Regions from separate parts of the Pseudarthrobacter sp. H2 genome, predicted to be linked through region 3. Evidence: riboswitches for the same ligand, from Rfam matches in the RefSeq annotation. Region 3 holds a riboswitch; each other region holds the start of a gene.
The links. A riboswitch is a leader RNA that binds a small molecule or an ion and turns the genes downstream of it on or off. The one in region 3 is predicted to bind S-adenosylmethionine.
Positions count from the first base shown of each region.

Region 1: it holds a riboswitch for S-adenosylmethionine, as region 3 does, so the genes downstream of both, ACQCSZ_RS12955 (bifunctional o-acetylhomoserine/o-acetylserine sulfhydrylase) here and ACQCSZ_RS10090 (ABC transporter substrate-binding protein) in region 3, are expected to answer to the same signal.
Region 2: it holds a riboswitch for S-adenosylmethionine, as region 3 does, so the genes downstream of both, ACQCSZ_RS18195 (cobalamin-independent methionine synthase II family protein) here and ACQCSZ_RS10090 (ABC transporter substrate-binding protein) in region 3, are expected to answer to the same signal.

Region 1 is NZ_CP189594.1:2,733,856-2,739,329, forward strand. It holds gene ACQCSZ_RS12955 (bifunctional o-acetylhomoserine/o-acetylserine sulfhydrylase) at 82-1,398, opposite strand; SAM riboswitch class IV at 1,462-1,577, opposite strand; gene ACQCSZ_RS12960 (VOC family protein) at 1,731-2,369, shown strand; gene ACQCSZ_RS12965 (CPBP family intramembrane glutamic endopeptidase) at 2,497-3,276, opposite strand; gene ACQCSZ_RS12970 (histidine phosphatase family protein) at 3,387-4,067, shown strand; gene ACQCSZ_RS12975 (dihydrolipoyl dehydrogenase family protein) at 4,157-5,474, shown strand, end outside.
Region 2 is NZ_CP189594.1:3,926,634-3,939,437, forward strand. It holds gene acs (acetate--CoA ligase) at 1-141, shown strand, start outside; gene sfnG (dimethylsulfone monooxygenase SfnG) at 152-1,345, shown strand; gene ACQCSZ_RS18165 (O-acetylhomoserine aminocarboxypropyltransferase/cysteine synthase family protein) at 1,345-2,697, shown strand; gene ACQCSZ_RS18170 (CoA-binding protein) at 2,694-3,188, shown strand; gene ACQCSZ_RS18175 (hypothetical protein) at 3,295-4,086, opposite strand; gene ACQCSZ_RS18180 (RNA polymerase sigma factor) at 4,083-4,631, opposite strand; gene ACQCSZ_RS18185 (hypothetical protein) at 4,719-5,222, opposite strand; gene ACQCSZ_RS18190 (adenylosuccinate synthase) at 5,517-6,806, opposite strand; SAM riboswitch class I at 7,180-7,302, shown strand; gene ACQCSZ_RS18195 (cobalamin-independent methionine synthase II family protein) at 7,316-8,542, shown strand; gene ACQCSZ_RS18200 (uracil-DNA glycosylase) at 8,814-9,443, shown strand; gene ACQCSZ_RS18205 (DUF3151 domain-containing protein) at 9,536-9,964, opposite strand; gene fbaA (class II fructose-bisphosphate aldolase) at 9,967-10,986, opposite strand; gene ACQCSZ_RS18215 (hypothetical protein) at 11,180-12,112, opposite strand; gene ACQCSZ_RS18220 (TrmH family RNA methyltransferase) at 12,285-12,804, opposite strand, start outside.
Region 3 is NZ_CP189594.1:2,124,425-2,137,228, reverse strand. It holds gene hrpB (ATP-dependent helicase HrpB) at 1-111, shown strand, start outside; gene ACQCSZ_RS10120 (cytochrome P450) at 211-1,392, shown strand; gene ACQCSZ_RS10115 (NtaA/DmoA family FMN-dependent monooxygenase) at 1,389-2,810, opposite strand; gene ACQCSZ_RS10110 (acyl-CoA dehydrogenase family protein) at 2,810-4,087, opposite strand; gene ACQCSZ_RS10105 (dipeptide ABC transporter ATP-binding protein) at 4,121-5,785, opposite strand; gene ACQCSZ_RS10100 (ABC transporter permease) at 5,798-6,697, opposite strand; gene ACQCSZ_RS10095 (ABC transporter permease) at 6,715-7,674, opposite strand; gene ACQCSZ_RS10090 (ABC transporter substrate-binding protein) at 7,681-9,345, opposite strand; SAM riboswitch class I at 9,441-9,530, opposite strand; gene ACQCSZ_RS10085 (hypothetical protein) at 9,783-10,157, shown strand; gene ACQCSZ_RS10080 (isopenicillin N synthase family dioxygenase) at 10,313-11,326, shown strand; gene ACQCSZ_RS10075 (hypothetical protein) at 11,439-11,570, shown strand; partial or broken gene ACQCSZ_RS10070 (aldehyde dehydrogenase family protein) at 11,560-11,748, opposite strand; gene ACQCSZ_RS10065 (APC family permease) at 12,006-12,804, opposite strand, start outside.

The DNA of each region.
Region 1 (5,474 bases), 610 kb from region 3:
AGCCGCCGGAATGACGAAGATTGTGACGCCCATGTGACTCCCGGCGTCCCACACGTCAGGGACGCCGGGACCCAACGGATCTCAGGCGCTCTTGGCCGCCCGGAATCCGGCGTCGAGGTCCGCAAGGATGTCGTCGATGTGTTCCAGTCCCACCGAGAGCCGCACGAGCCCCGGCGTCACGCCCGCCACTGCCTGCTGTTCCGCCGTGAGCTGGCTGTGGGTGGTCGACGCCGGGTGGATGACCAGGGAGCGCACGTCGCCGATGTTCGCCACGTGCGAGTGCAGCTCGAGCGCATCAACGAAGCGCTTGCCAGCCTCCGCTCCGCCGGCGAGGTTGAACGACACGACCGCGCCGGTGCCCTTGGGCCCGTACTTGCGGCCACGCTCGTACCAGGGGCTGGACGGCAGCCCCGCGTAGGCGACGGATTCGACGTCGTCCCTCGCCTCCAGCCACTCAGCCACCCTGGTGGCGTTGGCGACGTGGCGTTCCACGCGCAGGCTCAGGGTCTCGATGCCCTGGGCGATGAGGAAGGCGTTGAACGGGGAGACGGCCGAGCCGAGGTCGCGCAGCAGCTGGACGCGGGCCTTGAGGATGTAGGAGAGGTTGGCGCCCAGGGCGCCGTCCGCCCCGAGGTCCCGGGCGTAGACCAGGCCGTTGTAGGTGGGGTCCGGGGTGTTGAAACCGGGGAACCGCTCCGGGTCCTTGCCGAAGTCGAAGTTGCCGGAGTCCACGATCACGCCGGCAATCGCGGCGCCGTGGCCGCCGAGGTACTTGGTGGCGGAGTGCACCACGATGTCCGCGCCCCACTCGATCGGACGGATCAGGTACGGGGTGGACAGCGTGTTGTCCACGATCAGCGGCACGCCGGCCTCGTGCGCCACCTTCGAGACGCCTTCGATGTCCAGCACATCCTGGCGCGGGTTGGACACCACCTCGCCGAAGAACAGCTTGGTGTTGGGCTTGACGGCGTCGCGCCACTGCTCCAGGTTGTCCGGGTCCGCCACGAAGGTGACCGAGATGCCGAACTTCTTCAGCGTGTGGGCCAGCAGGTTGTAGGTTCCGCCGTAGAGGCTGGGGCTGGCCACGATGTGGTCGCCGGCTTCGGCAACGTTGAGGATCGCGAAGGTCTCCGCGGCCTGGCCGGAACTGAGCAGCAGGGCGGCGAGGCCGCCTTCGAGGCTGGCCACGCGCTGCTCCACCGCGTCCTGGGTCGGGTTCCCGATCCGGGTGTAGATGGGGGCAAGCTCGGCCAGCGCGAAGCGGTTGGCGGCGCTCTCGGCGCTGGGGAAGACGAACGACGTCGTCTGGTAGATGGGCAGTGACCGCGCGCCGGTGGCGCTGTCCGGCTCCTGGCCGGCGTGGATCTGGCGGGTTTCGAAGGACCAGGCGTTGGACATCGGAACAGCTCCTCAGGGGACCGGGCACAGGCCGCCCTGGGCTCATCGCCCGGGACGGCAGCGGCGCCGCGCTTGCCCTCCGGCGGGCGCCGGACGGCCAGGTCTTCACCCGGGGCACCCCACCGCGATACGAGGGTTGCCGGCCAGCAAGCCGGGGCTGTGCGCTGGCACTCATGACCTGGCTTCAGTCTAGGAACGCCCCAGCCGCGCTGGATAGCTTTATGACGAAGATGAAGGCGCAGCGGTTCCCCCAGCAAATCCCGGCAGGACATCCCACCACGGTTAGGACCGCCTAAGCTGAGAGCCCCATCACAAAGTGCCAAGATGATGGCATGCGCATGGATCATGTCTCTTACGCCTGTGAACACGATGGCTTGGCAGCCACCACCGAACGAATTGCGTCCGCCCTCGGCGTCGAAGCCGTGAAGGGCGGAGTACATCCCCGGTTCGGGACCCGCAACATGATTATCCCGCTCGCGGGACACAAGTATCTGGAGGTCGTGGAGGCCCTGAACCATCCGGCTTCCGACAAGGCCCCCTTTGGCCAGGCAGTCCGCGCCCGCTCGGAAGCGGGCGGCGGCTGGATGGGCTGGTGTGTCGAGGTCGACGACCTGGCACCCTTCGAGGAACGCCTTGGCCGCGCCGCGGTCAACGGCAACCGGAAGTTCCCGGACGGCCGTGAGCTCGTCTGGAAGCAGATCGGCATCCTGGGCCTCATTGCGGATCCGCAGGTCCCCTACATGCTCAAGTGGGAGGGCGATCCGGAACTTCACCCGTCCAACGCCTACCCGAGCAACGTCAAGATGTCCGCCCTCACGATCGCCGGCTCAGCAGAGCGCGTCACCGAGTGGCTCGGCGTGCCGGTGGAGAAGCCGCTGGAAGACGTTGCCGTGAACTGGCTGGCCCCCCGCGGCACGCCGGGCATCCTGTCCGTCACCTTCGAAACGGCAACCGGAGCCGTCACCATCTGACGCTCCCGCCGCCCAACTCTTCGGCCGCCATCAGCGGGTGCCACTGACGCCACCCACCGATGGCGGCCGAATTCTTTTTAATGCCTCCTTCGCGGCCCGCTTCCCAGCCGCCGCCCCGGCCGCCGCCTCAGCCCAGGCCGATCGCCTTCCCGAAGAGGCTGAATCCGACGAAGGCCACGGTGTCCAGGACGGCGTGCGCGATGACCAGCGGCATCACCCGCCGGGTCCGCGTGTAGACCAGGGCAAAGACCACTCCCATCACCGCGTTGCCGATGAAGGGCCCGAAGCCCTGGTACAGGTGGTAGCTGCCGCGCAGCATGGAACTGACGAAGATCGCCGCCGGCATGCTCCAGCCGAATTTGCCGAGCCGGTCCAGCAGGTAGCCCACGACGATCACCTCCTCCACGATCCCGTGCCGCACCGCGGACAGGACCAGCACCGGGACAGTCCACCAATAGGAGTCCAGCGCGCTGGGGATGATCGCCGTCGTGATGCCGAGGGCGCGGCCGGCGGCGTACAGGCCCAGGGACGGAATCCCGATCAGGGCGGCCAGCCCCAGCCCCTGCAGCACGTCCTTGCCGGGCCTGGCGAAATCCAGGCCCAGCTTCCGGAACGCCGAGGCGCCGCGACGGCTGCTTCCGGACAGGCCCGCCCGGTGTTCGGTGAGGAAATAAATCACCAGGACCACCGGGACCAGGGCGAAGATGATGTCCAGCAGCTGGTACGTGAGGTCGAAGTACTCACGGCTGCTCTGCGAGCGGTTCAGCGTGGACGTCCCCTGCGCCAGCGGCGCCTTGGTCAGCTTGTCCAGCAACTGGACCACCGAGTACACCGCCGACTGCCCCAGCGACAGCCCCAGCACAATCCATACTTCTAGCCGCAGCCGACGGCGGGAGGGAACCAACATGTTCCCATCTTGCCCGCACTTGCCGGTAGTTGCCTGATCCCGGCTTTTCCGGGGCCGGCGCCCGGGCTCTTCCATGGCCGGCGCCCCGGCCGGCCCTATGCTTGGAGCTTATGAGTGCGCCCGGGAAAATCATCATGATCCGGCATGGCCAGTCCGCCGCCAACGCCGACACCTCGATCTACAACCGGGTGCCCGATTACCGGATCCCCCTGACTCCGCTCGGCGTCGAACAGGCCACGGCGGCCGGCGAGCAGGTCCGCCGGCAGCTGGACGGGCGACAGGTGTGCGTCTATGTCTCCCCGTACCTCCGGGCCTACCAGACCCTCGAGGCCCTCAACCTGGGGCCCCTGGTCGAGCGCGTCATCGAAGAGCCGCGGCTGCGGGAACAGGACTGGGCCAACTTCCAGATCGCCGACGACATCGAGGACCAGAAGGAGCTCCGCAACGCCTACGGCCACTTCTTCTACCGCTTCCGCGAAGGTGAGTCCGGCTCCGATGTCTACGACAGGATTTCCTCGTTCATGGAGACCCTGCACCGGCACTGGTCCAAACCCGGCTATGCCCCGAACGCGCTGTTTGTGACGCACGGACTGACCATGCGGCTGTTCTGCATGCGCTGGTTCCACTGGTCCGTGGAGTATTTCGAGTCCCTGAACAACCCCGACAACGCCGAGGTCCGGACCCTGCTGCGCACCGCCCGCGGCAAGTACGAGCTCGACAAGCCCTTCAGCCAGTGGGAGGACCGCCGCGTGGACGAGACCGTCCTGGACGCCCCGCCGATGTTCTTCTAAAAGGTTGGCGGCCGCGACCGGGCCCGCAGCCCCGGCGGGTACGCTGGCTCCGACGGTTACATTGGAGGCATCGCCCACAGGAGGAACGCATGGAGATTGAGGACGTTGACCTGCTCGTCGTCGGCGGAGGGAAGGCCGGGAAAACCCTGGCGATGGACCTGGCCAGGGCCGGCAGGACCGTCGCGATGATCGAACGCTCGATGATCGGCGGCACCTGCATCAACGTGGCGTGCATCCCCACCAAGACCCTCATCAACAGCGGCCGGGTCCTGGACACGATCCGCCGGGCCGGAGAATTCGGCATTTCCGGGGCCGAGGACCCGCGGATGGACCTCACACTGCTGCGCCACCGCAAGGAGGACGTCGTGGAGACCATGGTGAAGGGCCAGTTCTCCGCCTTCACCGGCTCCGGCATGGACTTCATCCAGGGCGAGGCGAAGTTCACCGGACCCCGGACGGTGGAGGTGACCCTGAACGACGGCGGCGTGCGCACCCTGCGCGGCACCGACGTCGTGCTGAACCTGGGCACCGAACCGCTGCTGCCGCCCATCGACGGCCTGGCGGAGTCCGGCGCGCAGACCAGCAACACCCTGCTGGAGCTGGAATCCCTGCCGGAGAGCATCATCATCCTCGGCGGCGGGTACGTCGGCTGCGAATTCGCGGACCTGCTCAACACCATCGGCGTAAAAGTCACCATCGTCCAGGGCGGCGGCCAGCTGCTCGCCCGGGAGGACAAGGACATCGCCGCCGCCATCGAGCAGAACTTCACGGACGCCGGCATCACCCTGCGGCTGGGGGCCAGGGCACAATCGATCGCCCGCGCCGCCGACGGAACCGTCACGCTCACGCTCTCCTCCGGTGACACCGTGACCGCCGATGACATCCTGGTGGCGGTGGGCCGCAAGCCCATGACCGAGGGCATAAACCTCGAAGCTGCCGGCGTGGAACGTGACGACCGGGGCTTCATCAGGGTCGACCAATACCTTCACACCACCGCCGACGGCGTGTGGGCCGCCGGGGACGCCGCCGGCACCGCCCAGTTCACCCACGCGTCCTACGACGACTACCGCGTGCTGCAGACCAACCTGGCGGCGAAGGCCGGCACCGGGCAGCCGCGCAGCACCGCCGGCCGGCTGATTCCGTACAGTGTGTTCACCACCCCGGAACTCGGCCGCGTGGGCCTGGGCGAGCAGCAGGCCCGGGACGCCGGCCACAACGTCCGCATCGCAAAAATGCCGGTCACGGCCATTCCCCGGGCCCGGACCGTGGGGCATCTGGAAGGGGCCTGGAAGGCGGTCATCGACCGGGACACCAACAAGATCCTCGGCGCGGCCCTGCTGGGCACCGAAGCCAGCGAAACCATTGCCGTGGTGCAGATGGCGATGCTGGCCGGGCTGGAATACACCG
Region 2 (12,804 bases), 1.8 Mb from region 3:
ACCCGCAGCGGCAAGATCATGCGCAGGCTGCTGACCCAGCTGTTCGAAGGAACCGCGCTCGGGGACACTACCTCGCTCCAGAACGAACCATCAATCGCGGACATCCAGGATGTCCTGCGGATCCGAAACACCCGGAAGTAAAGGAACACCCATGACCGACATCAGTAACGTCGCCCGACTGTCCGAGCCGCTCAAGTTCGCCTACTGGGTCCCCAACGTCTCCGGCGGCCTGGTGGTTTCCACCATCGAACAGCGCACCGGCTGGGACTTCGACTACAACAAGAAGCTGGCGCGGATCGCCGAGAACTCGGGCTTCGAATACGCCCTCACGCAGACCCGCTACGCCGCCTCCTACGGCGCCGACAAGCAGCACGAGGCGACCTCCTTCAGCCTGGCACTGCTGGCCGCCACCGAACGGCTCAAGGTGATCGCCGCCGTCCACCCCGGCATGTGGCACCCCGGCGTGCTCGCCAAATTCATCATCACCGCGGACCACATCTCCAACGGCCGCGCCGCCGTGAACATCGTCTCCGGCTGGCTCAAGAACGAATTCACCAACTTCGGGCTCGAATGGCTTGAGCACGACGAGCGCTACGTCCGCACCGAAGAGTTCATCAAGGTCCTGCGCGGCCTCTGGACCGAGACCGAGTACAGCCAGGCAGGCAAGTACTACAACATCACCGACTTCACCCTGCAGCCCGCCCCGGTGGATGTGCCGGGACGGGCGAACCCGGAAATCTTCTTCGGCGGCAACTCCACCGCCGCGCAGGCCACGGCCGGCCGTGTCGCCGACTGGTACTTCTCCAACGGCAAGGACCTTGACGGCTTCAAGGAGAACATCGCCGGCGTCGTCGCCGCCTCCACGGAGACCCAGCGGGGCGCCGCAGGCGCCCTCAAGTCGCCCCGTTTCGGCCTCAACGGCTTCGTGATCGCCCGCGACTCGGAGAAGGAAGCCCGCGACACCCTCCGCGAGATCGTCGCGAAGGCGCACAAGCCCGCAGTGCAGGGCTTCCGCGACGCCGTACAGGAAGCCGGCGCGTCCACCAAGGACGGCAAGGGAATGTGGGCGGACTCCTCGTTCGAGGACCTCGTCCAGTACAACGACGGCTTCAAGACCCAGCTGATCGGCACCCCGGAGCAGATCGCCGAGCGGATCGTGGAGTATAAGAAGATCGGCGTGAACCTGTTCCTCACCGGCTACCTGCACTTCCAGGAGGAGGTCGCGGCGTTCGGCCAGGACATCCTCCCGATCGTCCGCGAACTCGAGGCGGACCTCGCCCGCAAGAACGGCACCGAACTGGACCTGTCCGGCACCCCGGCCGCGAAAGTTGAGGTGTCCGCGTAATGACTGACCGCACCTTCGGTTTCCGCACCCGCGCCCTGCACGCCGGCGGGACCCCCGACGCCGAGCACGGCGCCCGCGCCGTCCCGATCTACCAGACCACCTCCTTCGTGTTCAAGGACACCCAGGACGCGGCCAACCTCTTCGCCCTCCAGAAATACGGCAACATCTACTCCCGGATCGGCAACCCCACGGTCGCCGCGTTCGAGGAGCGCATCGCCTCCCTCGAGGGCGGCATCGGCGCGGTGGCCACGTCCTCGGGCATGGCGGCCGAGTTCATCACCTTCGCCGCGCTGACCCAGGCCGGGGACCACATCGTGGCCGCCTCCCAGCTGTACGGCGGCACCGTCACCCAGCTCGACGTCACCCTGCGGCGTTTCGGCGTGGACACCACGTTCGTCGCCGGCACCGATCCGGCGGACTACGCCGCCGCGATCCAGGAGAACACCAAGGCGATCTTCGTCGAGGTGGTGGCCAACCCGTCGTCGGAAGTCCAGGACCTTGAGGGTCTCGCGAAGGCGGCGCACGACGCCGGCATCCCGCTCGTCGTCGACGCCACCTTGAGCACGCCGTACCTCGTGCGGCCGATCGAGCACGGCGCCGACATCGTGATCCACTCCGCCACCAAGTTCCTCGGCGGGCACGGCACCACCCTGGGTGGCGTCGTCGTGGAAAGCGGCCGGTTCAACTGGGGCAACGGCAAGTTCCCGATGATGACCGAACCCGTCGCCTCCTACGGCAACGTCTCCTGGTGGGGGAACTTCGGCGAGTACGGGTTCCTGACCAAGCTGCGCTGCGAACAGCTGCGCGACATCGGCCCGGCGCTCTCGCCGCTGTCCGCGTTCCAGCTGCTGCAGGGCGTCGAGACGCTCCCGCAGCGGCTGGACGAGCACCTGAAGAACGCCCAGGCCGTCGCCGAATGGCTTGAGGCCGACGAGCGCGTGGCCTACGTGAACTTCTCCGGCCTGCCCTCGCACCCGCACTTCGAGCGGGCGAAGAAGTACCTGCCGCTGGGCCCCGGCTCGGTGTTCTCCTTCGGCGTGAAGGGCGGCCGCGCCGCGGGACAGACGTTCATCGAATCCCTGCAGCTGGCCTCGCACCTGGCCAACGTCGGCGATTCCCGGACCCTGGTGATCCACCCGGGCTCCACCACCCACCAGCAGCTCAGCCCCGAACAGCTCGAGTCCGCCGGTGTCCCGGAGGACCTCGTCCGGATTTCCATCGGCCTCGAAGACCTCGAGGACATCCTCTGGGACCTGGACCAGGCCCTCACCGCGGCGTCGGAGGCCGGGACCGAGCCGGTGGTCGAGCCTGTCGAGACCGTTGACGCCTGCACGATTGGAGCACGCGCATGAGCACCGCCGACCGCACCTGGACCGGACCGTCCGCGCCCGAGCGGCTGGGCCTGCTGCGGCAGGCGAAGTCGATCGCGATCGTGGGCGCCTCGGACAAACCGTCCCGCGCCAGCTACTTCGTGGCCACCTATCTGCAGTCCTCCACCCGGTACAAGGTGTACTTCGTGAACCCGGTGGTGAACGAAATCCTGGGCGAGCCGACGTACGCCTCGCTCGCGGACCTGCCGGAGAGCCCCGACATCGTGGACGTGTTCCGCAAGCACGATGACCTGCCGGGGGTCCTCGAGGAGGCCATCGCGGCCGGCGCCAAGACCCTGTGGCTGCAGCTGGGGTCCTGGCACGAGGACGTCGCCAAGGAGGCGGAAGCGGCCGGGCTCGACGTCGTGATGGACCGCTGCGTGAAGATTGAGCATGCCCGTTTCCACGGCGGCCTGCACCTGGCCGGCTTCGACACCGGCGTCATCTCCTCCAAACGCCAGGTCCTGGCCTGACGGGAAGCTAGGCCGCCATCTACCCACCCCCGTTGCGCTATCACTACAGGTCGTTCTCAGCGTTTAGAACGACCTGTAGTGATAGCGCAACAGCTTTAAGTACGCCTTAAGGCTTGCCCGGCAGCGCGGTCGGAACGACGACTGGAAGGGTCGGCGAGACCGGGCCTGGGGCGTGGGGCAGGTCCTGGCCGTTGCCCGGGACCGGCACGGGGGGTGCCGAAGGCAGCGCTGGTGTCACAGGCCGCTGTCCGGGCGCCGGCAGGATGCCGCTGCGGCCGACCGCGGGCGGCGGGGCGGACGGCACGGGCGTGGCCGGGGCGGGAGCCCGGGTTGCAGGGGCTGCCGGAGCGGCTGATCCCGGGACAACTGCCGGGGCCGTGGACTGCGCGGGACCGGCCGGAATTTCGGCCGGGGACGGCTGGGCGTGCTCCTGCGCAGGGGCCGGGGCCGGAACATGGCCGGCCGGCTGGAAAAGAACGCCGATGGTCTGGCCGACGTTGTGGCGGAAGTCCTCGCTGGACGCGGCAACAGCACCGGCACCGAGAGCCATCGCACCGGCGACGGCGCCGCCCACTATCGCCAGGCGGCGTTTCCGGCCCCGGCGGCGGTCTGCCAGGCTCGTGACTCCCGCCGGCAAAGTGCCGTCCGCAGGAGCCAGCGGGGACACGACGGCGGGCATCGCCGCCGTCGTCGGGGCCGCGGCACCGTGGGCACCGGTGACGTGGGCACCGGCGGCCAGCAGCGCCGCCAGGTCGGCCCGGGGCGCCGGGGCACGGCCGGGGACCAGGGCCCGCAACTCTTCAAGTGAGCTGCGGAGCTCCGTGGACGCTTCGAGGCCGGAATCGCGGAGCATCGCCTGGATGCTGCCATCCTGCTGGGGGTCGCGTGTGCCGGTCATGATGCTGCGTGGTCCTTTTCGGTGACGAGTTCGCGCAGGGCGCTGAGCCCGCGTCGCTGAAGCTGCTTGATGGCACCGGGCGTCTTGTCCATGATGCCGGCTACCTGTTCGATGGAGAGGTCGGCGACGATCCGCAGGACCAGGACCTCCCGTTGCTCCTCATTGAGCTTGGCGAGGGTGCCGGAGATCCCGCCGAGGGAGCCGAGGGCCTCGTCCTCGGCGGAAGCGGAATGCCGCGCGTCGTCCCGGGGATCGTATTCGGCCAGGTACGGCGTGCGTTCGGCCCGGCGCCGGTGGTCGACCAGCCTGGCGTGGGCGACGGAGAAGATGAAGGTCCGCAGGCCGGCGTGGCCGCCGGTGACGTTGGCCAGTTTCGGCAGGACATCCACGAAGACGTCCTGGGTGAGCGCCTCGGCGTCGTCCACTCCGCGGGCCCGGAAGTAGCCGAGCACCGCGGGGGAAATGACCGTGTAGACAGCGCTGAAGCCTGACGGCTCGCCAGCTAAAGCGGCTGACAATTCGTCATCGCTCAGCTGTTCTGCCAAGAGGTTGTCCTTCCGTTACTGCTGGGGTGCGGCCCCGGCAAGTCTAGCGGCCGCACCCCCGGCGCCTCCGTGGGAGGCGTTCGGTCCTTACTTGTCGAGCTTGGGCAGCTCGGCCGACGGGGTGGCCGGAACGGCGGGAACAGCCGGCACGCCATGGGCGCCCGGGACGGCCGGGACGGCTGCGTGGACGTCAGCGTTGGCGTGAGCCTCGCCGGCTACACCCTTGGCAGTGGCGCTGCCCTGGACGTCGGCACCGTCCTTGCCAGCGTCGATGGAGCCCTCGGCGGCACCTTTGGTACCCTCCACGCCGGCGTCGGCCTTAGCGGAGCCGTCAACGGCGGGGGTGGCCGGCACGGCGGGGGCTGCGGGCACGGCCGGGGCAGCCGGCTTCGCGGGAAGTTTGGGGGTGGCCGGAACGGCAGGAACGGCAGGGGTGGCGGGCGTAGCGTGGGTCACTTCAGCCTGCTGCGTGCCGGACTGGGTGTTGGACACCTGGGCCGCGTTGGCCAGTCCGATACCGGAAAATCCTCCGACTGCCAGAATGGCGGCACCGATGGCAATCTTGGTGGTCTTGCTAACACTCTTCATCACAGGGATACATCCTTCGGTTGGGTGAAGGCCGGCCGGCGCCTCATGGGGGCAAGGCGCCGGCCGGCACTTACGGTGGAAGGCCGGCCGGATGCCTGGTGGGGGCCAGTCTCCGGCGGCGCTTACAAAGGAGTAATCGCTGGGGAACCCCGAAAAGGTTACGCACCGATCGGAATTTTCTTTTTTCTTTTTCTGGACGGTCTCACTGGCGGGCCCCACTCCGGCTTAACCACGACGGCGGCGGGCCACCTTTCCAGGTGACCCGCCGCCGTCGGACGTCAGTTGCTTGTCAGACCGTCAGTCAAGGATCAAATCGTTGATGACGATGGTCTGGTCGCGGTCCGGGCCGACGCCGATGGCCGAGAATCGGGTGCCGGAGAGCTTCTCCAGCGCCAGCACGTAGTTCCGGGCGTTCTCCGGGAGGTCCGCGAGGGTGCGCGCGCCGGTGATGTCCTCGGTCCAGCCGTCGAAGTACTCGAAGATCGGCTTGGCGTGGTGGAACTCGGTCTGGGTCATGGGCATCTCGTCGTGCCGGACGCCGTCAACGTCGTAGGCCACGCAGACCGGGATCTGCTCGATGCCCGTGAGCACGTCCAGCTTGGTGACGAAGTAGTCCGTGAAGCCGTTGACGCGGGACGCGTGGCGGGCCAGCACGGCGTCGTACCAGCCGCAGCGGCGCGGACGGCCGGTGTTCACGCCGAACTCGCCGCCGGTCTTCTGCAGGTACATCCCCATCTCGTCGAACAGTTCCGTGGGGAAGGGACCTGCGCCCACCCGGGTGGTGTACGCCTTGATGATGCCGATGGAGCGGGAGATCCGGGTGGGGCCGATGCCCGAGCCGACGGAGGCGCCGCCCGCGGTGGGGTTCGAGGAAGTCACGAACGGGTAGGTGCCGTGGTCCACGTCCAGGAACGTTGCCTGGCCGCCCTCCATCAGCACCACCTTGCCCTCGTCCAGCGCCGTGTTCAGGACGAAGGTGCTGTCGATCACCAGCGGGCGGAGGCGTTCGGCGAAGGACAGGAAGTACTCCACGATCTCGTCCACCTCGATGTCGCGGCGGTTGTAGACCTTGACCAGGAGTTCGTTCTTCTGCCGCAGCGAGCCTTCGACCTTCTGGCGCAGGATGGACGCGTCGAAGACGTCCTGGACGCGGATGCCGAGGCGGGCCACCTTGTCCATGTAGGCCGGGCCGATCCCGCGGCCGGTGGTGCCGATGGCGCGGCTGCCGAGGAAACGCTCGGTCACCTTGTCCAGGACCTGGTGGTAGGGCGCCACGAGGTGGGCGTTGGCGGAGATGCGCAGCTTGGAGGTGTCAGCGCCGCGGGCTTCCAGTCCGTCGATCTCCTCGAACAGTGCCTCCAGGTTCACCACGCAGCCGTTGCCGATGATCGGGACCGCGTTGGGGCTCAGGATGCCGGCAGGAAGGAGCTTGAGCTCATACTTTTCACCGCCTACGACGACGGTGTGCCCGGCGTTGTTGCCGCCGTTGGGCTTGACGACGTAGTCGACGCGGTGGCCGAGCAGGTCAGTGGCTTTACCTTTGCCTTCGTCGCCCCATTGGGCTCCGACGATCACGATTGCTGGCATGGGATCCTCCCCCATTCGTTCGGGCCGAATCCCGTGGAGACCACCCTGCCTGATTCACCAGGGTGGTTCGCCGGAGCCCAGCACCGTTCATGAGAACGCCCCGAATCTTCACGCTGTGCTCTTACCCATCAACGCCAGAGTTCCGGGGCTCTTACCACCCAAGTTTAGCCGATCGCGGTGACCCGCATCGCACCGGGAGCTGCCCCGCGCGGGCGGGTCCGCGGGCGGGTCCAGGCGGCCCCGGCCCGGCCTGAAGGCCATGGCGCCGCCGGGGATGTACCGGGTGAGGCAGGCCGGGCCGCCCCCGGCCGCCTTGCCGCGACACAATGCCCGGCGGATTTGCCAGTCCCCCGCCCCTGGAATTAACTGGGTGGGACCATCCCGAGCGGCCGAGGGACCTGGCCCGTTGACGCCGCAGCAACCCTGCCCGGACACGGAATCCCCGACACCACGGGATTCCGCCCGGCAAAGGTGCTACCGCCAGGACCGATGGAAAGGAAACTGTCCCCATGCCCCAAGACCCTCACAACCCTCAAAACACAGACCACATCCGCGTCACCCACGCCGGCTCGTTGCCCCGCACCCCGGAACTGATCGCCGCCAACGAGGCCAAGGAAGCCGGGGGCATCACGCCGGAATTCCTGGCGCTGCTGGAAGGCTCGGTGGTGGACGTCGTCCAGCGCCAGAAGGACCTGGGCATCGATATCCCCAACGACGGCGAGTATGGCCACACGATGTCCAGTTCCGTGGACTACGGGGCCTGGTGGAACTACTCCTTCTCCCGGCTCGGCGGCCTGGAACCGACCGACGTGGACCGCTGGGCCGACGCCGGGGTGCACCGCTCCAGCCCCGGCAACATCGTCCTGACCTCCTTCCCGGACCGCCGGGACCGGCAGCAATTCAATGCGGCCTACAACGATCCGTCCTCCGGGATCCTGGCCCACCGCAAGAGCGTGAGCCAGCCCAAGATCGCCGGCCCGCTGACGTATACGGGCCAGGACCTCGTCGGCTCGGACATCGCCAACCTGAAGACCGGCCTGGCCGCAGCGGGCCTGGCCGAGGGCTTTGTGGCGTCCCTGTCCCCGGGTTCCTGCGCCCGCGTCGCCAACGAGTACTACAAGACCGACGAGGAACTCCTCTACGCCTGCGCCGACGCGATGCGCGAGGAGTACAAGGCGATCATCGACGCCGGCCTGACGGTCCAGCTCGACGACCCCTCGCTGGCCGAGAGCTGGGACCAGATCAACCCCGAGCCCAGCCTGGCGAACTACCTCAAGTTCATCCAGCTCCGGGTCGAGGCCACCAACTGGGCCCTGCGCGGCCTCCCGCAGGAGCAGATCCGCTTGCATGTCTGCTGGGGCTCCTGGCACGGCCCGCACACCACCGACATCCCGTTCGCGGACATCATCGGATCCGTGATGCAGATCGACGCCGGCGCCTACTCCTTCGAGGCCGCCAACGTCCGCCACGAACACGAATGGCGGGTCTGGGAGGACACCAGGCTCCCCGAGGGCAAGGTCATCATCCCCGGCGTCGTCTCGCACGCCACCAACGTGGTGGAGCACCCGGACCTCGTGGCGGACCGGATCGTGCGTTTCGCGGATCTTGTCGGGCGGGAAAATGTGATTGCTTCCACAGACTGCGGCCTCGGCGGCAGGGTGCATCCGCAGATTGCCTTCGCTAAGCTCGAGGCGCTCGGTGAGGGCGCACGCCGCGCCAGCAAGCGGCTCTGGTAGCCGGCTGAGCTGCGGCGGCGGTGCCGGCGCGGGGTCCCGCGCGGGCACCACGGCGGCTGCCGGACGCCGCCGGCGCCCGCTGCGGCGGCCTGCTGCGGCCTCCTGCGGCCTGCGGCCGGTCCGGCATTTCCCAGGGCTTGATAGACTGATAAGGATCGACTCGGAATCGGTCCACACCACATTTTCAATCCACACCGGACTCTCCGCGCCCTGCGTTTGCCGTGCCCCCGTCCGGTCTGGCAGCGTCACCAATCCCGGGAAGCAGCAATATATGACAGCCTTGGCCACTGAAAATTTCCGCGAACAGCTCCTGAGCCGCCGCTACGAACCTAGCGTCGCGGCCGTCAACGAACTCTGCGACACGCTGCGGGGCAACAAAGCTGGCACCAATGTACCCTACGTTGATCCGATGCATGACGTCGACGAGTGCCGCATCATCAGCCTCTTCTCCAACATCGGCACCGAGGACGAGTCCGGCTTCATCACCGCCGGCGACGAGGAAGCGGCCACCCGGATGCTGGGCGTCCAGTGGAAACTGGGCCTGCGCCCGGAATACATCATGCCGTGGAACGTCCACCCCTGGTACGTGCCGGGCGAGCCCAACGGCAAGTTCACGCCGGACCAGATTTCCGCCGGCCTCAAGCCGCTGCTGAAGTTCCTCGCCCTCGTGCCCCGCGCCTCCGTGATCGTCGCCCACGGCACCGAGGCCAACCGCCTCGCCCAACTGCTGCTCAAGACCGAGGTCCCCATGATCTGGCGCCGCGGCCTGAAGACCTACAAGGTCCGCTCGCTCAGCGGCCGCGCCTTCGCCGGCACCCCGGCCCGCCAGGAGCAGTACCTCGAGGACATGCACACCGCCTACGCGGACGCCATGGCCCGCACCGGCCTCGCGAAGGCCTAGCTAGCTTTAAACCCCAACGCGGGGTCACTTCGCGCCCATCCACCACGGTGGAATGGGCGCAAAGTGACCCCGCGTTGCTGTGTCCGGACCGGTCAGCGCTTCTCGGCCTCGATGGCCGCCTTGGCGGCGGGATCGGAGTCCTTGAGGAACTTTTCGATGCGCTCCGGCTCCTCGGCCTCGCCGATCGCGGCGGAGGCACGCCCCAGCGAGTACAGGGCGCGCAGGAAGCCGCGGTTCGGTTCGTGCTCCCACGGGATCGGCCCGACGCCGCGCCAGCCGTTGCGGCGCAGCGAATCCAGGCCGCGGTGGTAGCCGACGCGTGAGTAGGCGTAGGAATCGATGGTCCGGCCCTCGCTCCAGGCCTCCTCGGCCAGGATGGCCCAGAGCAGCGAGGACGTCGGGTGCTTCTCGACCAGGTCCAGGGCTTCCTGGCCCGCGTCCAGCTCCGCGTGGACGTCGGTCTCGGCAGGCAGGAGCGTGGGCTCGGGGCCCATCAGGTTCTTGCGGAAGTCGTCGGACATGCTCAGAACGTCTTGCCGGTGGAGCCGAGCTGCTGCGCTGCCTCGACGACGCGGGCTGCCAGGCCTGCCTCGGCGGAGGCGCCCCAGACGCGGGGATCGTAGAGCTTCTTGTTCCCGACCTCGCCGTCGATCTTCAGCACGCCGTCGTAGTTCCGGAGCATGTGGTCCACCACCGGGCGCGTGTAGGCGTACTGGGTGTCGGTGTCGATGTTCATCTTGATCACGCCGTAGGAGACGGCGTCGGCGATCTCCTTCTCGGAGGATCCGGAGCCGCCGTGGAAGACGAGGTCGAACGGGTTGGCCTTGCCGATCTTGGCGCCCACCTGCTCCTGGATGTCCTTGAGGATCTCCGGGCGGAGCTTGACGCCGCCGGGCTTGTAGACGCCGTGCACGTTGCCGAAGGTCAGCGCGGTGATGTAGCGGCCGTTTTCGCCGGCGCCGAGGGCGTCGATGGTGGCCAGGGCGTCCTCGACGGTGGTGTAGAGCTTCTCGTTGATCTCGTGCTCGACGCCGTCCTCCTCGCCGCCGACGGTGCCGATCTCGACCTCGAGGATCATCCTGGCGGCCGCGGTGCGGGCCAGCAGTTCACGGGCGATCCGCAGGTTATCCGGCAGGGTCTCGGCGGAGCCGTCCCACATGTGCGAGTTGAACAGCGGGTTCCGGCCGGCCTTGACCTCGGCCTCGGAGGCGGCGAGCAGCGGCAGGACGAAGCCCTCGAGCTTGTCCTTGGGGCAGTGGTCCGTGTGCAGGGCGATGTTCACGCCGTAGTTCTTGGCGACTTCGCGGGCGAACGCGGCGAAGCCCAGGGAGCCGGCGACCATGTCCTTGGTGGAGGCGCCGGACCAATAGGCGGCGCCGCCGGTGGAGACCTGGACGATGCCGTCGGACTCGGCCTCGGCGAAGCCGCGGAGGGCTGCGTTGAGGGTCTGGGAGGAGGTGACGTTGACGGCCGGGAAGGCGAAGCCGCCCGTCTTCGCGCGGTCGATCATTTCGGAGTAGATCTCGGGGGTGGCAATGGGCATGCTGACTCCTATGGTGAATTTCGTCGGCGGGCTGGGTTGAGCCTGGGTGAACCTCGTCGGCTACGAACCATCCTAGCCATTCCCCGCCGCGGGGCAGTGTTTCCGGTCACGCGGGCCGGTAACACTTAAGCTCACTGCGCCCGCCGAGGTGGCAGTTCGCGGCAGTGGTGCGCGCCGACACTGCCTCGAAGTGTCATCTCGCGCGCCAGCCTCGGCTTTCCAGCGCGGCCCGGACTTTACGCACGACGGCGGGCCGGTCGCCTGCGAGGTCGTCTTTGGACACGCGCACCTCAAACCAGCCGTACTCTCGTGTCGCTGATTCGCGGCGGATATCCCTGAGGTACTGCCCGGGACCGCCATGGCCGGCTCCGTCGTACTGGATCGAGATGCGCCACTCCAGATAGGCCGCATCAGGCCACAAGACCGGGGCACCATGCACGCCCCACAGCACATGGTTCAGCTCCGGCTCGGGCAGGCCTGCCCGGACCAAGGCCAGGCGCATCGACGTTTCGGGCGGGGAGTCGGCGCCCACTCGGATGAGCTCCAACGCCGCCCTGGCCACCCGCACTCCCCTGACTCCGGGATGCTTGGCCACCATGTCCTGCAACTCCGCCACCGTACACAGGGGTTCGCGTGGCGCGGGGAACTCGGGGCCGTGGGAGCACACCAGGGAGTCTCCGGCTATGACGAGTTCGTCCACACCGGCCATGGACGCCAAGTCCAGCCACGTGCGGGCGGGCGAGGTGAGCCGGACGCCGTCGTACTCCACAAGCTCGCCGGGACGGAAGGTCAACAGGTGACCCACCACGTTGACCCTGCGCGGCATGCTGAATCCGGGCCGGCGGGACAGGTGGATGCGCCAGTCATCCTCGAGCCGCCACGAAAGCGCAGTCCGCCAGACACGGGCAGCGGATATGTGGGTCAGGGCCGATGAGTCGTCCAGTTCCGTGTAGGCCCGCAAAGCCGCACCACCTTGGGCCTCACATCCGAGCGGGATGCGGACGCCGCGGGAAACGGTGGCGAGGTCCTTGGCCGCCGTGCGCGTCCTGGTGATGCCGGCTTTGTCGGACATCCGGAGTGAGAACGAACCGGCGGTCAGGTGTTCGGGAAGCGGAGCCCTGTGCATCCCCAATTCTTACCGATCCTGGTCTCACATGGAGGGTTATCCACAGGCTGGTGTGCTCCGGCGCAACGAGATGGCACTTCACCGCAGTGTTGGGCGTTGCGACTGCCGCGAAATGCCATCTCGCGCGGGGGGGCTGGCATGGCGGCGGGCTGGGGGGTCGCGCGGGAGTCGGCTAGGAAACGGCCTGGCCGAACACGTGCCGGCGGATCCAGGCATGCATGGCGATCGCGGCGGCGGAGGCGGCGTTGATGGAGCGGGTGGAGCCGAACTGTTCGATCGAGAGCGTGGCCAGCGCGGCCTCGTGCACCTCGGGCGTCAGGCCCGGGCCCTCCTGCCCGAACACCAGCACGCAGTCCCTGGGCAGTTCGTAGGTCTCCAGCGGGACGGAGTCCGGGAAGATGTCGATCCCGATGATCGCCAGCCCCTCCCCCTGCGCCCACGTCACGAAGTCCTCGACCGTGGGGTGGTGGCGGATGTGCTGGTAGCGGTCGGTGACCATGGCCCCGCGGCGGTTCCACCGGCGTCGGCCGATGATGTGCACCTCCTTGGCCAGGAACGCGTTGGCGGTGCGCACGACGGTGCCGATGTTGAGGTCGTGCTGCCAGTTTTCGATGGCGATGTGGAAGTTGTGGCGCCGCGAATCCAGGTCCGCGACAATCGCATCGTGCTTCCAGTAGCGGTACTGGTCCACC
Region 3 (12,804 bases):
GGACCCTACGCGCAGGTCCGTGCCGAGATGCGGGGCCGCTACCCCAAGCATCCCTGGCCGGAGGACCCGTGGACGGCGCCGGCGACGGCCAGGACCAAGGCCAGGAGCTGACTTCAAGTGGATGGTGCCGGGTATTCAGGTGAGGGCTGAACGGTAATAAGGTGAGAGCTGAACGACGGAAGAGCCGCCCGACTGATCAGGAGGCCTGTGATGACGCACATCCCGGCGATCGAGCAGCCGCTGGATCCGTTTCCCCACTACGAATCGATGCGGCGAAGCCAGCCCGTTTTCCAAGACCCCGGGTCCGGCGTGTGGCATGTTTTCCTGTACGACGATGTGCAGCGCGTCCTTTCCGAGCACTCCACCTTTTCGTCCCGGATGGCAGGCGACACTCCGTCTGGGACGGGCCAACTCTTCGCCGCCAGCCTGGTCAATACCGATCCGCCCCGTCATCGCCAGCTCCGTTCCCTGGTGACGCAGGCATTCACGCCGCGGGCGGTGGAGGCCCTCGCCCCGCGCATCTTGGACATCACGGAGGCGTTGCTGGCCCCGGCCGTCCCTCTGGGGGCCATGGACCTCATTGAGCAACTGGCGTATCCCTTGCCGGTCATCGTCATCGCCGAGCTCATGGGGATCCCTGCAGCGGACCGGGATCGGTTCAAGCAGTGGTCCGACGTCATCGTCAGCCAGACCCGGCCGGCGCCCGTTGGATCCGACCCCAGCGCCCCTGACGGCCAGGGCGCTGCCCACAGGGAAATGGCGGACTATTTTATGGGCATGATCGAGGAGCGCCGGCGCCGTCCGGGCAACGATCTGATCAGCAAGCTGCTGGCGGCGCAGATCGACGGGCAGCACCTGAACGCCGTCGAACTTCTCGGGTTCTGCGCCCTGCTGCTCGTCGCCGGCAACGAAACGACCACGAACCTGATCGGAAACGCGGTGCTTAGCTTCACCGAACGTCCCGGCGCAATCGAGCGGCTCAGCGCAGAGCCGGCGCTGCTGCCCCACGCGATTGAAGAAGTGCTCCGTTACCGGTCCCCGGTCCAGTCGATGTACCGCGTCGCGGCCGTCGACACGACGCTGGGCGGACGCCAGATCCCCGCCGGCTCGCCGTTCGTGGCCTGGATCGGATCGGCCAACCGCGATGCGGCCCACTTCCCGGATCCGGATGCCTTCGACATCGGGCGATCCCCGAACCACCACCTCGCGTTCGGCCAGGGCATCCACTTCTGCCTGGGCGCGCCGCTTGCCCGGCTTGAGGCCAGGATTGCGCTGCAGGCCGTGATTTCGCGCCTGCCCGGGCTGGCACTGGCACCGGGGACGCGGCTGGAGCGGATGGACAGCACCATCATTTATGGTCTCAAACAGCTTCCCGTAATCTGGCCGGCCTAGACCCTCGACAAGGTCGTTGGCTTCACCGTTGCAGCGGCCGAGAGATCACCGAAGGCGCCACGGTAGCGGCTCGCCGGGTGCGTCGGCTCGAGCTTCGGGCCACGGCCAAAGACCTTCTCCCGCAGCGTGCCCGGCGCGTACTCGGTCTGGGCCAGGCCGCGGCGCTGCAACTCCGGCAGCACGCCTTGGATGAAGTCCGTGTAGGAACCGGGGATGATCTGGTTGATGATGTTCACACCATCGATCCCGGCATCCTGCCAGCGTTCCAGTTCGTCCACGATCTGCTCCGGCGTTCCGGCGATCTGCTGGGCCTTGGCGCGGTACCGCGCCAGGTCACCGATGGTGGGCTTGCCCCCGGGAACCGAGGCAATGGCCGCCTGCAGCACGCCCTGGGCGCCCTCGGTCTGGATGTCGCCCAGCGGGGTGTCGAGCGGGAGGCCGCCCAGGTCGACGCCGATCCCTCCGCCGATATGCGCGATGATCGTGTCCAGATCCAGGTACTCGTCATATTCGGCCTGCTTGCGGGCGACCTCATCCTCGGTGCTGCCGATCACGAAGGACAGGCCGCCGAAGATCTTCACGTCGCCGGCGGCCCGGCCTGCCGCGGCTTCGAGGGCCCGGATGGAGGCCGCCTGCTTCTTGACGTATTCCACGTTGGGTGCGAAGAGGAATGTTGCTTCCGCGTTCTCCGCGGCGAACTTCTTGCCGCGGGCGGAGCTTCCGGCCTGGAACAGGAAGGGGGTGCGCTGGGGGCTCGGTGAGACCAGGTGGGGGCCGTCAATGGAGTAACGGGTCCCGCGGTGGTTGATCTTGTTGACCTTGGCCGGATCGGCGTGGATGCCGCGGACCTTGTCGGCCAGCAGCGCGTCGTCGTCCCAGGAACCTTCCCAGAGCTTGTAGACGGCCTCGGTGTACTCCTCGGCCCAGTCGTACCGGTCGTCGTGCGGAGTGAGTCCGCTGTTTCCGAAGTTCCGGTGCGCGTTCTCCAGCACGCTGGTGACGATGTTCCAGGCAACGCGGCCATTGGAAAGATGGTCCAGGGTCGACAATTGACGGGCCAGCTGGAACGGATCGGACTGGATCACCGAGCTCGTCATGGCCAGGCCGATATCCTTGGTCACCGCCGCCAGCGCCGAGCAGAGCACCAGCGGATCGTTGGAGGGGACCTGAAGCCCCCGCTCAAGCAGCGACGCCCAGCCTCCCTCGTGGTCGCCGTACAGCCCCACGACGTCGGCGAAGAACATCGCATCGAATTTAGCCTCCTCGAGCTCGCGGGCCAGTTCGACCCAGAGCTGCAGTTCGTTGAAGCGGTGCTGTTGCGCGTCCGGATGTCGCCATTGACCGCCCAGGATGTGGTTGGTCGTGTTCATCACGAAGGCACTGAGCAGCAGGCGGGGACGTTCGTCAAAGGTTCCCATCAGGAATCACTCCCCGTGGTGCCCTGGGTGCCCTGGGTGCCCTGGGCTCTTTCGGCGTCCGGTACCGCGTCGCCGATGCTGTTCAGGCCGGTCGGGATGGTTCCGTTGATGTGGTAATCGCCGACGGACCGGGCCTTGAACACCACCGGGTTATGGGTGGCCACCGTCCGGGCGTTGCGCCAGTGGCGGTCCAGGCCCTTGCCGCGGCTGGTCGACGAAGCGCCGGTGACATCGAAGAGCTCATTGGCTGCGGCCAGCACCAGGCCGGGTACCGTCACATGGGCCTGCTGCACCCCCAGCTCCGCCCGCAGGAACGCTGCCTCCGCATCCAGCCCGAGAGAGGGGTCGACGGCGGCATCCAGATCGCGTGCGGCCGCCACCACGATGGACTCGGCGGCGTACACGCCGGCGGCGATCCGGCCGACACGCTCCTGGATCAGCGGATCGTCACGGAACAGGGAACCGGAGCCGGTATTGAAGGTACGGGTGCGTTCGGCGACCAGCTTGCCGGCGTCGCGAAGCGCCGCGCGGCCGATGCCGACGAGCACGGTCAGCAGGGCGAGCTGGAAGAAGGCCGGTTCCAGGGTGCTGGTGACCTTGCGCGCGATGATGTCCTCGGCGTCGACCACCACGTCATCGAAGATGGCCGTTCCGGTGCCGGTCAGCGGCTGGCCGAAGCCGTCCCAGTCGTCGAGGATCGTGACCCTGGGGTCGTCCACCCGGACCAGCGCATACTGCCGGCCGTCCAGTCCCTCCGTGCTCGCCATGACCACGACCCAGTCGGCGAAGATGCTGCCGGTGGTGTAGTACTTTTCGCCCTTGAGCAGCCAGCGGCCGTTTTCCTGCCGGAGCTTGGTCCGGGTGGTGCCCAGTGCGTTGCCGGAGCGTTCCGTGGCGGCGTTGCCGAAGATCTCCCCGGCGAGCACCCGGGGGAACCAGCGGTTGCGGAATTCGACGGGCTGGAGTGCGATCGTCTCCACGAACGAGAAGTGCGAGCGCAAAAGGTGCGAAACGTTGGAGTCCGCGGCAGCGAGTTCGATCAGCAGACGGCTCAGGTGCTCAACGCTGACCGGGTCACCGCCATGCCCGGCCGGGACACGGAGGGTGGTGAATCCGCTGTCCTTCAGCCAGGCGACGGGCTCGAAAGGCAGGACGTGGTTGGACTCGCGTTCCAGGGCGCCCTCGGCGATGCGCTCAAAGACATCCTGGAAGCGGGCGGAGAGCGCCGCGTAGCGGGCCTCTTCGCTGAGTTCTCGTACTTGTGTCGAGACGGTCATCATGTTCCTAACGTTGGAATGGTACAGAAGTTCTTAGTGGCCGGTTGCCGCAACGAGCCCGCGGAGGCGGTGGCCGGGGTTGGAGTCGAGCAGCAGGCGCGTGTAGTCGCTCCGCGGATTCCGGAAGACCTCCGTCGTCGGCCCGACCTCCATCAGCTGCCCCTTGCTCATCACACCCACGTCATGGGCGACGCGTTCCACAACGTGCAGATCGTGGGAGATGAACAGGTAGGAAAGTCCCAGGTTGCGCTGCAGGTCTTCCAGGAGGATCAGGATCTGGGCCTGGGTCAGCACATCCAGGGCCGAGAGGGCCTCGTCCAGCACGAGGGTCCGGGCGCCGAGCGCCAGGGCCCGGGCAATGGCCACGCGCTGGCGCTGCCCGCCCGAGAGCTCCTTCGTCCTGCTGCGGGCGACACGTGCGGGCAGATTGACCTGTTGCAGGAGTTCGGCAACGCGGGTACGGCGTTCGGAACGGGAACCGATGCGGAAGCTGGCCAGCGGTTCGGCCACGATGTCACCGATGGTCAGCCGCGGATCCAGCGCCGAATCCGGATTCTGGTAGACCAGCTGCAGGGTGCGCCACAGCTCCCGCTTTTCCTTCCCGGCCAGTGACGTGACGTCCCGACCCTGGATGTGGACGCTTCCCGAGGCCGGGTCCAGGAGCCTCATGATCATGCGTGCGGTGGTGGACTTGCCGGACCCCGATTCGCCGACCAGGGCGAAGGTGGTTCCCTGGCGCACCGCGAAGGAGACGTCATCGACGGCGCGGTGTTCCGCCTCGCCCTGGCCGAAGATCTTCGTAAGTCCGCGGACTTCGATCGCCGGAGCCGGCTCCTCATCAGGCCCCGTCGCAGCGGAGGCGTCCTTCGGAGCGGCGGGGGAGGCCTCGGCGAGCAGCCGCACGGTGTAATCGTCCTCCGGATGCCTCAGGATCTCATTGACCGGTCGGTCCTCGCGGATTTTTCCGCCCTTCATCACCACGATCCGGTCGGCCAGGTCGGTGGCCACGGCCAGGTCGTGGGTGACGAAGATGACCGCGGTTCCGTGGTCCCGCGCCAGCCTGTTGAAGACCTCCAGCACGCGGCGCTGGACCGTGACGTCAAGCGCGGAGGTCGGCTCGTCGGCGATGAGCAGCTTCGGGCCAAGGCTGAAGGCGATGGCGATCAGGACCCGCTGCTTGAGGCCGCCGGAGAGTTCGTGGGGGTACTGCTTCAGCCGTTCCCTGGGACGGTCGATGCCCACGAGCTCGAAGAGCCTGATGACCTCGGCCCGGATCTCGGCCTTAGACCGCTTGCGTCCCTCCGGGTGCAGCCGGAACACCTCGGCCACCTGGGATCCCACCGTCTTCACCGGGTCCAGGGATGCCCCCGGGTCCTGCGGCACCATGCCGATCTGCCGACCACGGATCTTCTCCAGGGCGCGTTCCGGAAGGCCGATAAGTTCGTGTCCGTCGAACACGATCGAGCCGGCAGGAATATGGGCCGACCGGGGCAGCAGCCCGATGATGGACTTGGCGAGCGTGCTCTTGCCGGACCCTGACTCGCCGACGAGGGCTACGATCTCCCCGGGCTTCAGGACCAGGTCCAGCGCTTCGCCCGCGACGACGGCGTCGGGGCCGCGGCCGTATTCAATGTGCAGTCCGCGCACCTCAAGCAAAGGCGCGGCATCGCTGCGTGCTTCCACTGGGTTGATGGTCATGGGGGCTCCTGACTAGAACCGGAAGAGCTTGAGAAGTTGGCGTCCGAGACCGGCCAAAAGCATGACAGTGATCACGATCACGACGCCTGGCAGGCTGGTCATCCACCAGGCACGGGCGAGGTACTGCCGTCCTTCAGAGATCAGCAGACCCCATTCCGGAGTGGGCGGCGGAGCCCCGAAACCAAGGAAACCGAGACCTGAAATCGCGAGAATGGCCGCACCGAGGTCAACCGCCAGGAGCGCGAGGACCGGCCCGCAGGAGTTCGGCAGGATATGCCTGAAGATGACGGACCAGTACGTTCCCCCGTTGAGGAACGCGGCCTCGACATAGTCCAGGTTCCGCACCCGCAGGACTTCCGAGCGCACCACCCGGGCGAAGGAGGCGATCGAGGCGATACCAACGCCCACACCGAGGGAAATGGGCCCCGGCGCAAAAGCGGTCACGATGATCAGCGAGATCAGGAAACCCGGCACCGCCAGCAGTACGTCAATCAGGCGCATGGTTGCCGCGTCGGCGGACCGTCCGGCGGTGGCGGCGAGCAGCCCGAGGGCTGTTCCGACCACGAACCCGATCAGGACCGCCAAGCCGGCGGTGAGCAGGGTCTGCGAGGTGCCGTACACGACCCGCGCATAGATGTCCCGGCCCAGATGGTCGGTACCAAACCAGTGGTCCGGACCCGGCGACTGGAATTTTTCCTTCGGAATGCCGCCGAGCGGGTCGACGCCGGTGAACAGTCCCGGCAGCAGGGCCCACCCCACCAAGACCAGCAACGGAATCACGGTCAGCCACAGGCTCACCGAGCGCAGGACGGTTCCCTGGCCCCGTCCCTGGCCGGCCCCGCCGTCGTCGACTCCGATCTGCAGCCCTGCGACCACACCGGCCGGCTTTGTGTCTTCCAGCTTGACGCTCACTAAAGTCTCCATTCGGCTTAGGCGGCCAGCGCGTGCGGCGAACCATGGGCGCTGCTCTTGAGGATTCGGGGATCCAGCAGCGGATAGAGCATGTCGACAACCAGGTTCACCGCAACAAACGCTGTTGCCGTCAACAGCACAAGGCCCTGCACCAGGGGCACATCCTGCGCCGTGACGGCCTGGAGCACCACCGATCCCAGGCCGGAGCGGGCGAAGACCGTCTCGGTGATGACTGACCCCGCCAGCAGCGTTCCGACGGTGATGCCGGCGATCGTCATGGCCGGACCCGCAGCGTTCTTCAGCGCATGGCGGTAGAAGACCCAGGCGGGGGAGGCACCCTTGGCACGCAGCACATCGATGAACGGCTGCTCATAGACGTGGGCAACGCTCTTGAGCAGTACCTGCGCGATGGGGGCGGAAACGTGGAGTGCCAGGACGACGACGGGCACTGCCAGTGAGGCAAAGGACCCGTCGGGGAACAGGGACATCACGCCGAGCTGGATCGACAGCAACTGCAGCAACACCAGGCCAAGCCAGAACACCGGCACGGCAGCGAATAACGGCGGCAGGTTGGTGATGATGCGCCGCAGTGCCGTGGACCGGGTCAACGTTGCCGAGGCCACGAGGGCCACGGCGAGGACGACGGCCAGCACAAACGCGCTGGACGCCAGTGCGAGCGTGGATCCGGCGACGTTGCCGATGCGCTCCGCCACGGGCTGGCCCGAGGCCAGCGAGTACCCCACGTCTCCGCCGAGCAAACCCCAGAGCTGGCTGAAGTACTGCACCGGCAGCGGCTGGTCATAGCCGTATTGGGCCTTCATGGCGTCGATCGTTGCCTGATTGGCTGCCGCGTCGGCCGAGAGGAAGATCGTCACCGGATCGCTGGGCAGAAGTTGCACTGCCAGGAAGACCAGCGTGTACGCCAGCCAGATGACGAGTAGTGCCTGCCCGAGGCGCCGCGCAAAGTAGAGGCCCATGGCGGGTTACTTACCGGTCTTCCAGGCACCCTGGAAGATGGGTGCCGTACCGGAGGTGAAGTCGACGTGCGCCTTGCCGTTTGCGCCGTAGACCTGGACTTCGTCCCAGAGGACCAGGCTCAGCGCTTCGTCAACCACGAGTTTGCGCTGTTCCTCGGCGACGAGCTCCTTGTGCTGCGCGTCGGTGGTGGCGGCACGTTCCTTGGCGAAGAGCTCATTGAGCTGCTGGTCGGAATTCAAGGTCTGCGTATTGGTGGCCGGGCCGAAGACCGGGCCCAGGCCGCCATAGGCGAACTGGCGGGTTCCGAAGAATTCCACGTTGGGTTCCTTCATCGCGGTGGCGAGGAAGGTGTTGTCGGCCGCACGGTTGATCAGCTTCACGCCGATCTTGCGCCACTGCTGCTCGATCAACTCGAATGCCGGCTTGATGACGACGGAGTTGTTTGATGAGGTGACAGTGACTTCAAGCTTTTGGCCGTTCTTGGCGCGGATGCCGTCGGCGCCCACGGCCCACCCGGCCTCCTCCAGCAGGCTCTTGGACTTCTCGGGGTTGTAGGCCAGTTCGGCGGAGAGGTCAACGAAGTCCGGTGCTTCGCGGTTCAGGATGGATCCGGCGAGTTCGTAGCTGTCGGAGAGCACCGTGTCCTTCAGGGTCTGCCGGTCGATTCCGAGCTGCAGTGCCTGGCGTACCTTCGCGTCGGCGAGCTTGCCGCTGCCGATGCGGACTGCCGCCATGTTGGACGTCAGGTCGATGCCCTTGGCCGGAAGGACCTGGTTGCCGCTGCCGGCAAGGGTGGTTTCGTCGGCCGGCTGCAGGCCGCGAACCAGGTCAACCTGTCCGGTCTGCACGGCCCCGGCGCGGTGTGCCACCTCCGGGAGGTACTTCACGACGACCTTATCCAGGTAGGCGGCTCCCTGGTTCGGGGCACCCGCCGGAGCCCAGGCGTAGTCCGCACGCTTGGCCAGGACGATTTCCTCATCGGCCTTCTCCGATTCGAAGGCGAAAGGACCCGAGCCCGAGATCTTCGCGATGGCTGACTGGCCGGCGTTGTCCAGTGCAAGCGTCGTCGGGGAGACGAGTCCGGCGGTGACGGAGGAGGTGGCCCGCAGGAAGTTGGCGTCGGGGGAGGACAGCGTCACCTCCACCTGGTCCCCGCCGATGACCTGGGAGGACTTGTAGGCGGAGAAATCAACGTTCGGCTGGATCTTGGCGCTCTCGACGCCCTTCCCGAGCGCGTCGAGGTTCGCCTGGACGGCCTTGGCGTCCAGGGGTGTTCCGTCGCTGAAGCTCACGCCGGGGCGGATGGTGAAGGTGAACTTGGTCTGGTCCTCACTCGCGGTGAACTTGCTGGCGATCCAAGGGACGAGTTCGCCCTTCCGGGCGTCGAAATAGGTCAGCCGGTCAAGCACGCTGTTCAGGACGTTGGCCTTCTCGTAGAAGCGCGCCGCCTGGGTCTGGAAGTTGTTGATCGGGGTGACTTCCGCGAAGACGAACGTTCCGCCCTGCACCGGATTCCCCTCCGGGCCGGCCTGCGATGCCGAGGTGCCGCCAGCGGTGCCGCCGCAGGCGCTCAGCGCCAGGGCCGCCACACCCATCAGGGTCAGCAGGCGCAGGGGACGGCGTTTGGTCTTCGCACTCGTCGGGGGCGTGGGTGCTGCGTTGGTATCCATCGCGGATCCTCTCGGTCATGACCGAGGAACTCCAGGACCATAAGGTGCGTCCGACACGGCACGGGCCGGGTCGGTTGACCTTGGGATCTTGGCAATCTCCATCGGTCCTGGCATTAGCACCGTGCCCCGAAGGGTGGTTGCTACGGCGTCATCGAGCCAGGTCTCTCAGCCGATCTGGATGGTGTTAATTCGTGGTTACGGGTGTTTCTGGTTTTGTCGGTCGGTAGCGTCCCGGACAAACCCCACTTTGTTGCATAATCTTCGATTTCCCAATAATTACGACGCTTTCTGAAACAAATGATCACAAAGAGTCACATCGGCTGGACAGGGCCAGCCCGGCGGCCGACGTTCCACATTGCCCTGTCCAGCCACGGCAGGCGACGATAAAATTAGAGAGCGCCCGAACAGACGCATCAGTTCGTCGTGGGAAAGGCAGGATGATGACCGACAGCAGCAGCGTTGAAGAACCGGAGAAGAGAAGGCCGGAAGAACCCCAAGAACCCGTACTTCGCGGCCGATATGTCGAAGGCGACTACGGCAAGACCGGCAGGGATGGTGGCCGCCATGCCGACGACGAGGAAGGCCAGTACAGCGAAGGCGACTATGGCGCGGTCGGCAGCGAGGGCGAGCTCCCTGAGCCCCTGGGCGGGAAGGCCAAGGAAGCCGGCCGGTATGTGAAGGCCGACTACGGCGACGCGGGGGCGGTTCCAGGCCGTACCGCCGAGTCGGAAATCGGCCGGTACTCCGAGGGTGACTACGGCGCCGACGGAAAGGTCGATCCCGCCCGCAAGGCCCGTACCGACAAGCAATAACCGCACGTCCATCGGGAGCAGCGCTTCCACCGGATCGCCGGTCAGCCCAAATGTCTTATTTCGACACCTTTGTGTCCAACGCAGCAGACCTGTGCGTAACATTGAGGCTAGTTAAGGCTTCGGCTTGCCAATGGTACCGAAAAGGAATATAAACGTTGCCACTCGAAACATTGCCTGTGCTCGACTTCTCCCGTTTGAATGCCGGCCCGGAAGAGGCGTCCTTATTCCGTGACGAGTTGCGTAACGCCATGCATGAGGTCGGTTTCTTCTACCTGGCCGGCCATGGGGTCCCGCCGGAACTGACGGACGCCATGCTGGACATCTCCCGCCGCTTCTTCGAGTTGCCCGAGGACCAGAAGCTCGCGGTCGAGAACGTCCACAGCCGGCAGTTCCGCGGCTACACCAGGGTCGGCGGCGAACTCACGGACGGCGCTGTGGACTGGCGTGAGCAGATCGACATCGGCGTCGAGCGTGACGCTGTGGAGCCGGGGCCCGGCGTCGCGGACTACTGGCGCCTCGAGGGGCCCAACCTGTGGCCGGAAGCGCTGCCGGAGATGCGGAAGATTGTCTCCGAGTGGACCGAACGGCTGAGCGCCATCTCGCTCGCCCTCCTGCGGGCCGTGGCGGTCTCGCTTGGCGCGCCCGAGGACACCTTCGACGCCGCTTTCGCCGACCGCGCGTTCCCTCTGCTGAAGGTGGTGCGGTATCCGGGGGAGTCCGACCCGGAGCCCAAGCAGGGTGTCGGCTCCCACCGCGACGGCGGGGTACTGACGTTGCTGCTGGTGGAGCCCGGGAAGGGCGGTCTCCAGGTCGACTACCAGGGGAAGTGGATCGACGCGCCGCAGGTCCCCGGAACGTTCGTGGTCAACATCGGCGAGATGCTCGAACTGGCGACGAACGGCTACCTGAAGGCGACCCTGCACCGCGTGATCTCGCCCCTTCGCGGCACCGACCGGGTCTCGCTGCCGTTCTTCTACAATCCGGCGCTGGACGCGACCATGCCGCAGCTCGCGGTGAGCCCGGAGTTTCAAGCCAAGGCCCGCGGCCTGTCCGTGGACCCGACGAACAGCCCGATCCTGGAGACCTACGGCGACAACGCCCTCCGCTACCGGCTGCGGGCCCATCCGAACGTCGTCGCGGTCCACCACGCTGACCTGGTGAAGGGCTGACTGCTTTCCGCTGCGGATTGCCGCCGGAGGACCCGCAGACCGGCTACCTGGCCGGGGATCTGCTCGCGGCGCGCACCCTCGGGGGTACGTCTCGGTCACGCCGGAACTGACGGTGGAAGGGTCCAGGAACGTCTACGCCGTGGGCGACATCGCAGCCATTGACGCGAACAAGGCCGGCATCGCAGGCAGCCAGGCAAAGATCGCCGCCGCCAATATCCCCAGCTCCCGGCACCTCAGCCGTTGATCACCTGCGGCACCCCCAGGGATTTCAGCCCGTCGACGCCGAATTCCACCCCGTATCAGGACTGCTTGGTTCCGCCGAACGGGATCATGGGGTGGACGGCCCCGTGGGCGTTGATCCAGACCGTCCCGGCCTCGATCCGGGCCGCGACCCTGCGGGCTTCCGCCGGGTCCGCTGACCAGTCGGGTTTCGTGGGTTGCATTGCGGCGTTTTGGGCCTGCGTGCCGCCAAATGTTTTTACGGGGCCGTTCCCGAAGCCGTGGTCCGGGTGGCCAGGCCATCCAGGGCACGGTGGAGGAGCACAGCTTTGATGACGACACCAATATCGTGTTCACCAGCGACCACGTCAACGGATGGAGCTGATGCTTGAAACAATTGCCCTGTGCGGCCCGGCAGAAGCCGGGCCGCCCAGGGCAATTGTGAAGGGGGTCCATCCCGTCAGGCGGACGTGTCCGGCGCGCCGCCAAACCCGATGCCCCGGTAGATGTCCGGGCGGTCCCTCTTCAGCCACAGGCCCCAGAACAGCCCGGCAATGCCGGGCACCACCACCAGCGCCGGCAGGATCCAGGAAAGCGGGGAGAAGCCGTCCGAGCCGATCAGGACATTGAAATTGACTACGATCAGCACGAACACCGTGCCGAGCGTCAGCGCGGCCAGGGCGGGCGCAATGACCCGGGTCCACAATGAATACCCGGCTGCGTGCTTGCGGAAGTAGCCGATGACGGCCACCGAGATCAGGACCAGGAGCAGCACCAGGCCGAAGGCCGCCGTGTTGGTCAGCCACGTGAAGAAAGTCAGGACCGGGTACATCTCGCCCAACTCGGAGCCGATGCCGGCAATGGCAAACACGGCCAGCATGGCCAGGGCCAGCACGGACTGGGTCAGCGAGCCGGCAACCGGGGCGTGCCGGGCGTTGACGCGGGCAAAGCCGCGCGGCAGCACGCTTTCACGGCCCAGCGAGAACACGTACCGGGCCACCGCATTGTGGAAGGCGATCAGGGCGGCCAGCAGGCTGGTGATGAACAGGAGCTGCGCAACGTCGGAGACGATCACGGCGCCGTGGCCGGCGAGGAAGACGAACGGCAGGTCCGGACCAAACTCCTGGGACTTCGCCACAATCTGGCTCGGGCCCGTGCCGACGGTCATGGCCCAGCCGGAGAAGGCGTAGAAAAGTGAGATGACGCCGACGGCGATGTACGTTGCCCGCGCGATGGACCTGGTGGGATCCTTGGCCTCC